DNA from 3 places in the Allobosea sp. NBC_00550 genome. Region 3 is predicted to be linked to each of the others. Evidence: predicted binding sites of a transcription regulator. Region 3 holds the regulator's gene; each other region holds the start of a gene.
What was found. Region 3 encodes LexA, which represses DNA repair genes until DNA is damaged. Its sites were predicted from a motif close to TGTTCNNNNTGTGTTCNG; they were not measured.
Positions count from the first base shown of each region.

Region 1: the regulator LexA is predicted to act here: its motif matches at 1,842-1,859, upstream of NWE53_RS24690 (DNA recombination protein RmuC).
Region 2: the regulator LexA is predicted to act here: its motif matches at 3,059-3,076, upstream of NWE53_RS29810 (DUF763 domain-containing protein).

Region 1 is NZ_CP102772.1:5,195,609-5,200,601, reverse strand. It holds gene truA (tRNA pseudouridine(38-40) synthase TruA) at 1-82, opposite strand, end outside; gene fmt (methionyl-tRNA formyltransferase) at 136-1,065, opposite strand; gene def (peptide deformylase) at 1,238-1,777, opposite strand; gene NWE53_RS24690 (DNA recombination protein RmuC) at 1,891-3,075, shown strand; gene NWE53_RS24685 (OsmC family protein) at 3,076-3,585, opposite strand; gene NWE53_RS24680 (ABC transporter ATP-binding protein) at 3,682-4,464, opposite strand; gene NWE53_RS24675 (ABC transporter permease) at 4,477-4,993, opposite strand, start outside.
Region 2 is NZ_CP102773.1:574,371-579,363, forward strand. It holds gene ku (non-homologous end joining protein Ku) at 1-783, opposite strand, end outside; gene NWE53_RS29800 (hypothetical protein) at 874-1,131, shown strand; gene NWE53_RS29805 (DNA-3-methyladenine glycosylase) at 1,195-1,740, shown strand; gene NWE53_RS29810 (DUF763 domain-containing protein) at 1,766-3,049, opposite strand; gene NWE53_RS29815 (hypothetical protein) at 3,759-4,082, opposite strand; gene NWE53_RS30160 (DUF6894 family protein) at 4,816-4,993, opposite strand, start outside.
Region 3 is NZ_CP102772.1:1,383,718-1,388,710, forward strand. It holds gene moaC (cyclic pyranopterin monophosphate synthase MoaC) at 1-121, shown strand, start outside; gene NWE53_RS06495 (molybdopterin molybdotransferase MoeA) at 179-1,390, shown strand; gene lexA (transcriptional repressor LexA) at 1,472-2,188, shown strand; gene NWE53_RS06505 (ComEC/Rec2 family competence protein) at 2,182-4,332, opposite strand; gene gltX (glutamate--tRNA ligase) at 4,616-4,993, shown strand, end outside.

The sequences.
Region 1 (4,993 bases), 1.9 Mb from region 3:
GCACGGAGGGGCCGTTCACCTGGCGCTGCCAGCCCGAGAACGGCGTGCCGTCATATTCGATGACGAGCTTGTAGCGCGGCATCAGAGCCGGCCACCGAACAATGCGAAGCGGTTTTCGGACAATGGCCTGCTCCGCTAAAGCTTGTCGCCGGCTCCGAGCCGGGCGCCGCGCAGGAACTCGGCCCCGCTCATCGGCGCCTTGCCCGCGCGCTGGACCTGCAGCAGCTTCACCGCGCCGACGGCGCAGGCGACCGTGCCCTCGTCGTCGAGCAGCGTGCCGGGCTGGGCCGCTCCGCCGGCGCGCGCCGTCCGCAGGATCCTCAGCCGCTCCGGCCCCTTGCCGAGATCGATCTCGGCGAAGGCGCCAGGGAACGGCGAGAGCCCGCGAACGCGGTCGTGCACCTGCTGCGCCGGCTGCGCCCAGCTCAGCTTGGCCTCTGCATTGGTGATCTTGGCGGCGTAGGTGACGCCCTCCTCCGGCTGGGGCGTGAACTGCAGGCCGCCGCGCCCGAGCGCGGCGAGCGCCCGCACCATCAGGTCGGCACCGAGAATGCTGAGCTGGTCGTGCAGTTCACCGGCGGTGAGATCCGGCCCGATCGTCAGCGTCTCGACCATGCCGACCGGGCCGGTATCAAGCCCCGCCTCCATCTTCATCACGCAGACGCCGGTTTCGGCATCGCCGGCCATGATCGCGCGCTGCAGCGGCGCCGCGCCGCGCCAGCGCGGCAGCAGCGATGCATGCAGGTTGAGGCAGCCGAGCTCGGGCAGGTTCAGGATCGCCTGGGGCAGGATCATGCCGTAGGCGACGACGACGGCGACATCGGCCTGATGCGAGGCGATGATCTCGGCCTGTTCCGGCGTCTTCAGCGTCGCAGGCGTGAAGACCGGGATGCCGAAGCGTTCGGCCGCCCTATGGACCGGGGAAGGCTTGAGTTCGAGGCCCCTGCCCGCCTGCGCCGGAGCGCGGGTGTAGCAGGAGACGACATCGTGCCCCTGGCCGACGATCTCGGTCAGGACCGGCACGGCGAAATCCGGCGTGCCCATGAAAATGACGCGCAAACTCATACGCTCGATTTACCTCAGCCCCGGCGCAGCGCCGGAAAGAATAGAACAGCCCTCATCCTGAGGAGCGCCGCGAGGCGCGTCTCGAAGGATGATCCAGCCGCCTCCCGAAGCATCCTTTGAGACGCCGCGTGCCGCGGCTCCTTAGGATGAGGGCTCGGGTGACGACTGCTCGTTACGCCGCCCGCTCGCGCTTGGCGGCCTTGGCGAATTTCTTGGTCACGCGCTCGCGCTTCAGCCGCGAGAGATGGTCGATGAACAGCACGCCGTTGAGATGGTCGATCTCGTGCTGCAGGCAGGTGGCGAGCAGCCCGTCGGCCTTGATCTCCTGCACCTTGCCGTCGAGATCCATGAAGCGGACCTTCACCTGCGCCGGGCGCTCGACCTCCTCGTAATATTCGGGGATCGAGAGGCACCCTTCCTCATAGGCATTGAACTCGTCCGAGGACCAGGTGACCTCCGGATTGATGAAGACCTGCGGCTTCTTCGGCTCCGGCTCCTCGCCTTCCTTCGGCTCGCGCTTCGCCAGGTCGATCGTCACGATGCGCAGCGGCTCGCCGATCTGGATCGCCGCAAGCCCGATGCCAGGCGCGTCGTACATGGTCTCGAACATATCCTCGACCAGCGCCCGGATATCGGGCGTGACGGCTGCGACCGGCTTCGAGACGAGACGGAGCTGGGCGTCGGGCAGGATGACGAGCGGGCGAATGGCCATGGGATTCCGCAGGAAAAAGGCTGAACAAGGCGGGACATAAGCATTTGTGGGCAAGCGGTCAAACTGTTCCGCTTTCGTTCGCAATACCGCCTCGAATCGGCTAGGCTCGCGTCATGAATGAGATCGCCTTCACCCTGCTCGAACGCCCGGTGACCTGGGCCGAAGCGGCGCTCGGCTTCGCCGGCCTGAGCCTCATGCTTCTGCTGATGGTGGTGCTGTCCGCCTGGCGTGGCGGCCAAAGCCGCGCGATCGAAGCCGCCATGGCGGCGGAACGGGCCCGCGAGATGGACGACAAGGTCGCCGAGATGAACCGCCAGCAGGCCGAGCTCGCCGGCCGCATGCAGTCCATGGCCGAGATCCTCTCGACCCGGCAGGGCGATCTCGCGCGGCTCGTCGCCGATCGTATGGACGGGCTGAGCCACAAGGTCGGCCAGGGCCTCGAGCAGAATGTCCGACAGACCACCGAGAGCCTCGGCAAGCTGCAGGAACGGCTGGCGGTGATCGACAGCGCCCAGAAGAACCTGACCGACCTCACCTCCGAGGTCGTGACGCTGAAGGACGTACTCTCCAACAAGCAGGCGCGCGGCGCTTATGGCCAGGGGCGGATGGAGGCGATCATCCGCGACGGACTGCCCGCCGCCTTCTTCGCCTTCCAGCCGCAGCTCTCGAACGGCAAGCGGCCGGACTGCTTGGTGACGTTGCCCGGAGACGGGCGTGGGCTGGTCATTGACGCGAAATTCCCGCTGGAGAGCTTCACGCAATTGCGCGAGGCGCGCGGCGAGGATGCGAAGAAGGCCGCCGGCCAGCGCGTGCGAAGCGATGTCGGCGTGCATGTGAAGGACATCGCCGAACGCTATTTCCTGCCCGGCGAGACGCAGGATGTCGCGCTGCTCTTCGTGCCGTCCGAGTCGATCTATGCCGATCTGCACGAGTATTTCGACGATGTCGTGCAGCGGGCGCACCGGGCGCGGATCATGATCGTCTCGCCCTCGCTGCTGGCGCTGGCGATCCAGCTCATGCAGTCGCTGGTGCGCGATGCGCGCATGCGCGAGGAGGCGCAGGTCATCCAGACCGAGGTCGGCAAGCTGCTCGACGATGTGCGACGGCTGGGCGAGCGCGTCGACAAGCTCGACACGCATTTCCGCCAGGCGCAGGAGGATGTCGGCCAGATCAAGACCTCGGCCGGCAAGGTCACGACCCGCGCCGAGAGGATCGGCGCGCTCGACTTCGACGACGAGAAGAGCGAACCGAAGCTGCCCTTCGCCAAGGGGCTGGAGCTGAAGGCCGCGGCGGAGTGATCACCCGCGGCTGAGCACTGCGGAAAGCTCCGGCTTCACGTTCAGGGTCTGGAAGACGACGCAATAGCGCTCGGTGAGCTTCAGCAGCGTGTCGAGCTTCTCCTGCGGCGCATCGGTCTCGACATCGAAGGAGAGCCGGATCGCCTTGAAGCCGACAGCCGCATCCTTGGCGACGCCGAGCGTGCCGCGGAAGTCGAGATCGCCCTCGGCGTGGACGACGCCCTTCTTCAGCTCGATCTCGAGGGCGGTCGCGACCGCCTTCAGCGTCACGCCGGCGCAGGCGACCAGCGCCTCCAGCAGCATGTCGCCGGAGCAGAGCTCGGCGCCCGAGCCGCCCGTCGCAGGATGAAGGCCGGCGAGCGCGATGGCACGGCCGGTTTCGACCTTGCAGGCGATGTGCTGGTCGTCGAGCTCGCCATGCGCCTTCAGCGTGATGATGGCGGCCTCGGGATTGGTCCGGTACTCGTCCTTGAGCGGAGCCTGCAGGGCACGCAGTGCGGTGACGTCCATGGGGCTGAACCTCTTGTTCGAGCGGAAGATCGCGTTAAGGCGCTGATAGGCTCAAGACGACCTGGGTGCCAGTCCGGCTGATGCGATCCGGACAGGCTACCACCACATGCCGGCCGTCTCCGCCGTCCTTTCCTGATGCGGGACCTCGTTACGCAGCGAGCGGTCGAGCGTGCGCAGCGCCTCGCGCTTAGCCGCCTCGAACGCTGGCGAGAGCCGGTCGCGCGGGCGGGCGAGCGGGTTGTCGAGTTCGTCGAAGATGCGGCCGGGCTTGGGCTGCATGACCACGATGCGGTCGGCGAGCGTCACAGCTTCCTCGACATCATGGGTGACCATGACGACGGTCGGCCGGCTTTCCTGCCAGAGCGCCAGCAGATGGCCGTGCAGGCTCGCCCGCGTCGTGGCGTCGAGCGCCGAGAAGGGCTCGTCCATCAGCAGGAGCTTCGGCCGGGTGACGAGGGCGCGCGCGATGGCGACGCGCTGCTGCTGGCCGCCGGAGAGTTCGCGCGGCCAGCGCTTCTCGTAGCCGGCGAGGCCGACGCGGACCAGCGCATTGGTCACCAGCCCCTCCCGCTCGAAGGCGGAAAGATGCGACAGGCCGAAGCCGACATTCTCGGAGACGCTGAGCCAGGGGAAGAGCCGCGGCTCCTGGAAGATGACGCCGACATCGGCGCGCGGCTCGGCGATGACCTCGCCGTCGAGCCGGATTTCGCCGGCGCTGGGGCGGTCGAGCCCGGCGACGAGCCGGAGCAGGGTCGTCTTGCCGCAGCCGGAGCCGCCGAGCAAAGCGAGAATCTCGCCGCGCCCGACATCGAGCGTGATCGCCGACAAGGCGCGGGTGCCGTCGGCATAGGTTTTTGAAAGCTGGTCGAAGCTCAGCACGGGTGAAAGCCTTCAGAGCTTGTCGCGCGCCGTATCCTGCCAAACGAGGAAGGGCCGCGTGATGGCGACGAGCAGCCCGTCCGCCAGCTTGCCGAGCACGGCGAAACTGATGATGGCTGCGATGATGGTGTCGGGGCGGCCGAGCTGCTGGCCGTCCACGAGCAGATATCCCAGCCCCTCGCTCGCCCCCATGATCTCGGCCGCGACGACGAACATGAAGCCGAGGCCGAGCCCGGAGCGCAGCGCCGTGATCCAGCTCGGAAGGATCGCCGGCAGCAGCACGCGCCTGACCATGGCAAGGCGCGAGAGCCGGAAGACCCGGCCGACCTCGACGATCTTGCGATCGATGCCCTGGATCGCGGCGGCGACGCCGAGATAGACCGGGAAGAAGACGCCGACTGCGATCAGCGCGACCTTGGAGGCCTCGAAGATGCCGAGCCAGAGGATGAAGAGCGGCACCCAGGCGATCGAGGGGATCGCCCGCAGCGCCTGCAAGGTCGGATCGAGCAGGCTGCGGGCGACAGGCAGG
Region 2 (4,993 bases), on a different replicon from region 3:
CGGCTTATCGTTTGTTTTGGCGCTCTGGCGCAAGGCATCCAGCAAGTTGACCACCTTTGAGGGTTCTTGGCGCTTTGGAGGCCTGATCTTCCGCCCTTCGATCTTGGCTTTGACTAACTCGGCGAGCGCAGCCTCGTAACGATCATCGAAGTTCTTCGGATCGAATTCACCGGCCTTCGTCTTAATGATGTGCTCAGCAAGTTCGAGCATCTCGCCCTCGATCTTAATCTTGGGAATGTCGCTGAATGCCTCTTCGGCCGACCGCACTTCATAGTCGAAATTCAGTGTCGTGGCGATGAGGCCTTCGCCGTGCGGCCTGATCAGAATCGACCTCATGCGGCGGAAGATCACTGTTCGCGCCAAGGCGGCACTCTTCTGAGCAGCCATGGAGTCGCGAATGAGCTTGAAGGCTTCGGACGCGACGGGCGTACTAGGCGCAACATAATAGGGCCTGTCGAAAAAGACGTCGTCGATCTCGTCACACGGTAAAAATGTAGCGACGTCGAGGGTCTTGTCGCTTTCGGGGATAGCATCGGCGATCTCATCCGGCTCAAGCACGATATAGTCCCCGGCGCCACGGTCATAACCCTTGACTTGATCTTCTTTCTCGACCGGCTTTCCCGTCACTTCGTCCACGAACTGTCTGTGCACCCGGTGTCCGGTTTTGCGATTGAGAGTGTGAAACGAGATGCGCTCGGCCGTGGACGCCGCGGTGTACAGAGCAACAGGACATGTCACCTCGCTGACCTTGAGGACGCCTTTCCAAATTGCGCGCGGAGCCATGCCACTGCCCTCAAAAGGAACACCCGAAAACCGAGCGAGGAACTACTCACCACATACGATAGTTCCAGCATTTGGCGTTGGAGGCCCAAAGTGTCGAATGATCCTGACGTCGTCATTGCCAAGGCGTTGAATGCGGGCCTGAGGCGCTTGCTGAGCGTCGCAATTCGTCAAGCCAATGAGGACGGGTCAGGGGGCCGTCGGTCAACCTTACGCCACGAACTGGATAGCGAGATAGAACGCTTGGTCGTTCGCAGCCACAACAACGATGATCCAGAGCTCACGATGGCCGTCCGTAACGGGCTTAAGCTGCTCGTCGATGCCGCTGATCGGGAGGCGGCCGACGCATGAGTCAGGAAGTATTTCGCGTGGAACAGGGTCTTCGTTCGCCAAACCTCTGACGAAAAGCCCGATATGATCGATAAATTGAACGAAATGGACGCGTTGCAGCTCGCTCCGCGCCTCATCGGCATGGATCTGACCGTCGATGGAGTGGGCGGAACGATCGTCGAGACCGAAGCCTATCTGGCTGACGATCCGGCGTCTCACAGTTTTCGCGGTCCCAGCATGGCAAACGTCGCGATGTTCGGGCCTGCTTGGCGCGCTTATGTTTATCGCTCCTACGGGCTGCACTGGTGCTTGAACATTGTTGCGACCGATCACGGGGCCGTATTGATCCGGGCCCTCGACCCGAAATATGGGCTGGACCAGATGCGAGCGCGCCGGGGTTCGACTCGACCTCTATGTTCGGGGCCCGGGCGCTTGGCCCAGGCCCTTGGCATAACCGCCGCTCACGATTGCCTTAGTTTAAGCGCGCCGCCGTTTTCGGTGATGGATCGCTCAGGCGAACCCGAGATTATCGCCGGCGTGCGGATCGGCATCTCTCGGGCCGCCGATCGCCCCTGGCGCTTCGGTCTGGCGGGCTCGCCGCATTTGAGCCGGCCGTTCCCGACGGGTTAGGGAAATGAGCGGCCGAGACGGCCAGTCAGTTAGCGCGAGTCGCTTGTTTGCTCGGTTCGTTGCTGTCGGCGAGCTCGTCGCGCTCCCAGCCGAAAACGCTTCGGCCGCCATATTCCGCCGAACGCCGCCACTCTTCGCGGACATATTCTTCCAGCGAGGGGCCTTCCACGAGGCCCTCCAATCGGCGGCTTTCCCGGTCGAGGCGCGCGATGGCGGCCAGCCGATCGTCCTGGCCTAGCTTTGCGCGTTCAACGGCCGATTTGAGAACCGAAATCGTCTGATCATAGATCTTGGTCGGAACGGCAAAAGGCTGACGGTCCTTGCCACCGTGAGCAAGCGAAAACCGGGCGGGGTCACTGAACCGGTACGGCGCTCCGTGGACGACTTCGGCAACCATCGCCAAAGAGCGTACCGTGCGCGCTCCAACACCGGGGACAAGCAGCAATTCCGAGAAGTCATGAGGCGCGCGATCGGCTGCAGCTGCGAGGGCACCATGAAGCCTTCGGGCAAGGACATCCTTCGGCCTGACGGCGTGGTGGGCGGGCATCACCAGATGAGGCAAGGCGAGCTGCGCGGGCGACAGCGCGGGCACTGCACGGCCTCGCTCCAAGGCAGTGTACTCGCGAACAATGGCGTCCGGTCCGACGTCACGAAGAATAGCGACCTGGCCATCACGGGAGGGGGCAGCTCGGGCATCGGTGAGATTGATGATCCTGCCCTGGCTCTCGCCATCGATGGCGGCGTGCGGCGCCTCGACAAAGCTTCCCAGACCCTCCGACTGCCAGTGGTAGCGGCGAGCGATGCCGCCATCACCGTTCATCCCTTGCTGAACAACTACCCATTGGCCGTCATCCGTGACGAAGAAGCCGTGTAGATAAAGATCGAAACCGTCCTGAACCGCTGCGCTGTCCACTTTGGCGACAAGACGACTGGCTTTAGCGAGCGCGTCTCCATCGAACCCGGTTCTGGCACCGATCTGCTGTAGCTCGAACGGCGTCTGCCTCGAATGGCGGCCCCTGCCGCCGCAGACATGTAGTCCCAGCTCGCCGGATAGCGGGGCGAGTCCACGCTTCAGCGCACCTATGACGCTCGTAGTGATCCCCGACGAATGCCAATCCATCCCCATCACAGCGCCAAAGGACTGAAACCAGAAGGGGTGCGCGAGCCGCCGCAGCAATTCCTCGCGACCGTAATGGTGAATGATCGCCTCGCAGATGACCGCCCCCAATCTCGACATGCGTTGCCCGAGCCATCCCGGTACGCGGCCATGATGAAGCGGAAGATCGGCGCTGCCTGAACGGCGTGCCATGCGCTGCTCCCGAACGAAACAAGAACTGCGGTTCTATCTCAAAAAAGATCGTAGATAAACACGAGCGTCGCGCAGTTGTTCGGTCATTTAAACCCACGATGACGATTTTTTCCGATCGCACGCAACTGATCGTGAGCCCTGCAACGCCCCTCTCGATAAGGAGTGTCCCGCGACTTAGCGATGACGCCTTCCAGGCCCACCGCGCAATCCAGCGTCAAAATTCGATGCGCCATGCTCGTAGAGTACGACTGCCTCACCGTCGAGGATGGCGGCGTACTCAAGCGCATCAAGAGCGACGCTGGGAAAACGGCCGATCTAATCGTGTTCGCCGGGGGCAATGATCCGGCCACCTGGAGCTCAGTTTGCCGGCCCATGCGGCCGCCATGGGCAAGACCCCTCACGCTGAAAAGCGGTGCTTAAATTCGCGTGCCTCTTAGTGTCCCCCCGCGCCGCTGACCGAACATACGGTAGCGTCCGTCGATGATCTCCTTCGGGAGGTCGCGATGTCGCGTCTACGCGGTTACGCCATGTCGAACCAGGTTGCGGCTGATGGGCCACAAAAAGGGGACAACGTTGCAGTCAGCCTGTCTCTCTCGCCCAGCAAAAATGGTGACGAGTACCGCCACGCTAGTGGTCCGCAACGGAGCGCAGCGAGCTTAACCGCCCCGGTCGCTTGAGCGGCGAGGTATGCGCACAGGGCGCCAACAAGCTATCTGGCGGCCCAGAAGCCCAGAACGACGCCTGCCGCCGCGGCCCAGCCCAGCGTCCGTAGGGGCCGGGCCCGAATTTCATCGAGGAGCAGCTGCTGAAGTTCACTCACGCGCTCGCCCGCGATATCGAACAACTCGTTATCGAATTCGTTTTCCGCGGCACCGGGCGTGACTGAAGTTTGCATCGAAAGCGGGTCGCTCGCCGGGAATGTACCCTCCAACGCATCGTGAAGTTCGGCGTCACGGCCCTTATTACGAGCAGCCTGACGTTGCGCACGTTGTTCGATCTTCAAGCTTGCGACTGCGGGGTTTTCGGCGGGCATGCTGCGGTCTTTCTTCGAGGGCTATCCCGATAACATCGGTAGATCGCACAAGTTCCAAACATGACAGCTATCGATTTCCTGGAACAGTGAGTGAACTCAGGCTTGTCATCCCTTCCGGTCTGCCGCGTCAGCCCACGGTCCAGCGCGGGAGGCCAATGCAAGGGCCTTTGCCTCTGGAACTGTCATGGCTGCACAATAGCTGCGGAGCCATCGTGGGGTCGCCTCTTCGTCATGAAGCCATCGAAGTACCCTTCTTTCAGGGGCGCCGATCAGCCGACTCAATTCCAAGGACGTTAGTCCGAGCGAGCGGAGTGCTTCTCTCAATTCGGGCCCTGTAATCCGGCCTGTCATAGCGGCTGCTAGACCCACGAGGTCGCGTCATCGTGGGTCTTGTCCCACTCGGATGGCCTCAACGAGCGCTTGCAGCTCAGCCTCTTTAGGGCTGCGCTCATTGCGGCCGGAGTGTTCATGAACGCGCTGCGTGGCCGCTTCATACTGCTCAATGGAATCAATTTTCTCGTACCCAGCGGTGCACGGCCGGATCGAGCGGCGCTCTCTGCCTGTTGCCCTCGCGCACGGCTCGCGTGCGCGCCCACGTTCGGCGTCTCTCCAGACAGCGGATGAATTCGCCCTCAGCGTAGTCTTTGCGAGCCTCTTTCTACCGGAGTATCGAGTTATCTGCGTGATTGAGTGTTCAGCGGCCGACCTAACTCAAGGCTGAAATTTTCGCCGTCTAATGCCGGGTTGGCCGTTCAAAATTCGATGCGAAATATTTACGATCGCAACATGCAATAAAATATGGTGACCGTCCGGAAATTTTTAACATTGCGGCCGCGTCATTGGGTAAGTCAGTACCCTCATCGTCGATGTCTATTTTAACACCGTCTTGAGTATGAAAGAAATACTGGGGC
Region 3 (4,993 bases):
CGCCTGCCTCACCGTCTACGACATGGTCAAGGCGGTCGACCGGGCGATGCGGATCGAGAATATCCGGCTCGTGCACAAATCCGGCGGCCAGTCCGGCGACTACGACGCGAAGGCTGGTTAGAGGAGTGAGCATGATGTCGCCCGAAAACCGGTTCCCACTTTTCGGCATTATGCTCTGATGGCGCTCACCCCGGTCCCCGTCGCGCGCAAGGCGTTGCTCGACAGCATTCCGGGGCCGACCGGAACCGAGACCCTGCCGCTCGCCCAATGCGCCTGGCGCGTGCTCGGCGGCGACGTGAGGGCGCTGCGCACCCAGCCCCCCTTCGCCAACTCGGCGATGGACGGCTACGCCGTACGCGGCGACGACATGGCGGAAGGCGTCAGCCTCGCCGTGATCGGCGAATCCGCCGCCGGCCGGGCTTTCGAGGGCGGCGTCGGGCCGGGCCAGGCGGTGCGGATATTCACTGGCGCACCGATGCCGGCCGGCGCCGACACCATCCTGATCCAGGAAGATGCCGACGGCGTCGACAGCCCCGCGATCCGGGTGCGCGTGCCGCCGACCAAGGGCAAGTTCCTGCGCGCCGCCGGGCTCGATTTCCATGAGGGCGATGTCCTGCTTGCAACCGGGCGCGTGCTCGACAGCGCCGCGCTCGGGCTCGCGGCGGCGATGGGGCATCCGGCGCTGCCGGTCCGGCGCAAGCCCCGCGTCGCGATCCTCGCCACCGGCGACGAATTGGTCGCTCCCGGCGAGCCCGTCGGGCGCGACCAGATCGTCGCCTCGAACTCGTTTTCACTGGCCGCGCTGGTCGAGAAGGCCGGCGGCGCTCCCCTCGATCTCGGTATCGCCCGCGACGATCATGCCGATCTCGCCGCCAAGATTGGACAGGCGAGCGCGGCCGATGCCGATGTGCTGATCACGCTCGGCGGCGCCTCCGTCGGCGCCCATGACCTCGTGCAGGAGGCTCTGACGCGGGCGGGCATGGAGCTCGGCTTCTGGAAGATCGCGATGCGGCCCGGCAAGCCGATGATGACCGGCCGGCTCGGCCGCATGGTCGTGGTCGGCCTGCCCGGCAATCCGGTCTCCTCGATCGTCTGCGGCCACCTTTTCGTGCTGCCGCTGATCGAGGCTTTGCTCGGCATGGCCGATGCGGATCGGGACCGGAGCATCCCGGCCGTCCTGGGACGCGACATGCCGGGGAATGACGAGCGCGAGGATTATCTGCGTTCCGAGCTGGCGTTGACCCCGGAGGGATGGGTGGCGACGCCTTTCGGCCGGCAGGATTCCTCGATGCTCGGCACGCTGGCGCGAGCCCAGGCGCTGACGATCCGCCCCGCCTTCGCCGACGCGGCCAAAACGGGCGATCCCTGCCGGATCCTACCGCTGCGGTAGGCCGCTTGCGGAACACAAGCAGAACGCGTATGGTGTTCGTGCTTTGTTTCGAATCTGCGCTTTGAAGGGCTGGCGGCAACCATGCTGACACGCAAGCAACACGAACTCCTGCGCTTCATCCAGGAACGCTTGCGCGAGAGCGGGGTGCCGCCCTCCTTCGACGAGATGAAGGACGCGCTCGATTTGCGCTCGAAATCCGGCATCCACCGGTTGATCATGGCGTTGGAGGAGCGCGGCTTCATCCGCCGCCTGCCCAACCGGGCGCGCGCGCTCGAAGTCATCAAGATGCCCGATGGTCTCGGCGCTCCGCAGCAGCGCCCCCGCTTCAGCCCGGCCATCGTCCAGGGCGGTCTCGGATCGCAGCCCAGCCTCGGCAAGCCACGCCCGGGTTCCGGAGCCGATGAGGACAGCCGTTCCTCCATCGCGATTCCGGTCATGGGGCGCATCGCCGCCGGCACGCCCATCTCGGCGATCCAGAGCCGCAGCCACACCGTCTCGCTGCCGCCCGACATGCTCGGCTCCGGCGAGCATTACGCGCTCGAAGTGCGTGGCGATTCGATGGTCGAGGCCGGCATTCTCGACGGCGACACGGTCGTCATCCGCAGGCAGGACACGGCCAATACCGGCGATATCGTGGTGGCGCTGATCGACGACGAGGAGGCCACCCTCAAGCGGCTGCGCAAGCGCGGCTCCTCGATCGCGCTCGAAGCGGCGAACCCGGCCTACGAGACCCGCGTGCTCGGGCCGGATCGGGTCAAGATCCAGGGCCGTCTCGTCAATCTGATGCGGCGCTACTGAAGCCGTTCGATGTCGGCGTCGCTGTCGACGGACACCGATGCCGGGTTGGTGGGCGGCTGATTGTTGGCCCGCGGCGCGGGTGGCGTCGCCTGCGGCTGCTCGCGGCGGCGGCTCCAGGGACGGTCTGCGGCGCCCTGCTCCGAGACATGGCTGCTCCAGCCTGTCGCTGTTCGATAGAGCGAGGTCGCCCCGTCGCGGCTCAGCGCGCCACGGCTGATCAACCTCGCCTTGCAGGCGCCGCTCCAGGAAATCGCGGTGACGACGAGGTCGGCGCGGAGGCAGTCCTCGATGATTGCGAGCCGATCGCGCGTGTAAGACACGGTGCGCTGATCGGCCGTGCGGCCGATGCAGCCCAGGCTGTCGCAAACGATGCCGGCCCGCAGCGTCGGATCATCCGGCGAGCGGCTGTCACCATCGGACGAGAGCCATTGTTGCAGGACAAAGCGGCTGGGCCTTCCGGCGATGGCGAGCCGGCCATCGGCTCCGCGCAGCGCTAGACCCGAGCCGTCGCGTTCGATCAGGATCTCCGGCCGCTCGGGCTTGCCGGCGACGGCGACGCCGAACATGAGCGGGATGGCCGCCAGCCAGCGCCAGGCCGTTGTCCAGAGCGTCAGCCAGAGCAATGTCAGCACGAAGCAGACGAGCACGGCGGGACCGAAGGCCGCGATCATCACCGTTGAATGGTCGATGGCCGCGACCCAGTGCGCCACCTTCAGCACGACATCCGAGGCGAGCCCCATCAGCGCCCAGGCCGGCCAATCCAGCCCGAAGGGATAGGCCAAAACGCCGAAGACCGCCGCCGGCATGACGAAGAGCGAGACGAAGGGCAGCGCCATGGCATTGCCGAGCAGCCCCAAAGGATTGAAGGTCTGGAAGTGATAGGCGCCGAAGGGTGCGGTCGCCGCCGTGGCGAGCAAGGTGGTGACGACGATGCCGAGCGCTGCGGTCCAGAGCGGGCCGACAGGCCAAGGCAGAACTGGCGGAGGCCGGGCGCGGTCCCGCCGCTCCCAACGTTCGGCGAACGCGATCAGTGCCGCGACCGCGCCGAAGGACATCTGGAAGCTCGGCCCGAGCAGGGCCTCGGGCTCGCGCAGCTGCACGATCATCGCAGCGAGCGCGAGGTTGCGCATGCTCAACGCCGCGCGGTCGACCAGGATGGCACCCAGCATCACCAGCGTCATGATCAGCGAACGCTCGGTCGCGACGTCGCTGCCCGAGAAGATGCAGTAGGCGGTTGCACCGAGCATGGCGGCCACGGCGGCGAGCTTCTTGACCGGCCAACGCAATGCGATCGTCTGCGAGATCGCCAGCAGGGCTCGCACCAGCCAGAAGATCGTGCCGGCAGCGAGCACCATGTGGAGCCCCGAGATCGAGACGATATGGTAGATACCGGCGGCGCGCAGGTCGTTGTTGGTCGCCTCGGTGATCAGCCCGCGCTTGCCCGTGACGAGCGCGGCCGCCACCGCGCCGCCCTGCCCGCCGCCGGCCTCGGCGATGCGCCGGGTCAGGGCGTTGCGGGCCTTGTCGATCGCCACATCGATCGCCAGACGCGTCGGCATCGGATAGGGCGGCGGCGCCAAAGCGAGCTTGCCGGATATGCTGCCGACAGCTCCGATTCCCTTGAAGAAGGCATCGCGGCCGAAATCATAGCCGCCCGCCCGCGCCGGCCCCGGCGGAGGCAGCAGCCGGGCGGTCGCGACGATATGGTCCCCGGGCGCGACGGAGCCGGCGCGGATGTTGACGCGCACCCGCTTCGGGCGCTCGCCCTCCGGCACCCCCGCGAGATCGGTCACCAGCACGACGATGCGGGCACCGTTGTCCCTTGCCTCCACCGTTTCGACATAGCCTGTCAGCTTGCCGATCCGCGGCCGCTCCAGCATCGGTGCTGATATGTCGGCGGTACGCCAGACCCCCGCCGCAAAGCCGGCAAAAGCGGCGGCCGCAGCCAGGCAAGCCATCGATGGAAGGCGATGGAAGCGCAAGGCAAAGGCAAGTCCAATGCTCAGGACGAGGCCAAGCAACGGCGCCCACAAAGCCGGCTCACGATCTGCCGCGAAATAAAACACGATGCCGGCGCCCATCGCCACGGGCAGCCACAGGAACGGGCGGCGGCGCTCGGCCTCCAGCGCGAGGGCACGGCCCAAGCGCGCCTGCCAGCCCTGCAACCATGCATCGAGCCACACCGGCGCCGGCCAGGATGGCCGCAAACGCAGAGGCACGGCGCCAACGCGGGCGCCGCGCCGTTCCCCCTGCCCTGACGGCCCCGGCTGCATCGCCTGCCCCATCCCCATCGGCATTGCGATTTGACCGCTTAACCTTTCCGGCCAAGCCATGTTACAGGGCGCGCGCCGGTTGTCATGTCATGACCTGCGCCATTTCCCACGTTTACCCCGGACGGTTTTCCCCGCCCGGCCGGAGTCGCCTCCCATGAGCAACGCCGTCGTCACGCGCTTTGCGCCCTCGCCCACCGGTTTCCTGCATATCGGCGGGGGGCGGACGGCGCTGTTCAACTGGCTCTACGCCCGCCGGCACGGCGGCAAGATGCTGCTGCGCATCGAGGACACGGACAGGGAACGTTCGACCGACGCCGCCATCACGGCGATCCTCGACGGGCTGGAGTGGCTCGGCCTCGATTGGGACGGCCAGACCGTCTACCAGTTCCAGCGCGCGGCGCGCCATCGCGAGGTCGCCGAGCAGATGCTCGCCGCCGGCAAGGCCTATCATTGCTACGCCACCCCGGCCGAGCTCGACGAGATGCGCGAGAAGGCCCGCGCCGAGGGCAAGCCGCTGCGCTATGACGGGCGC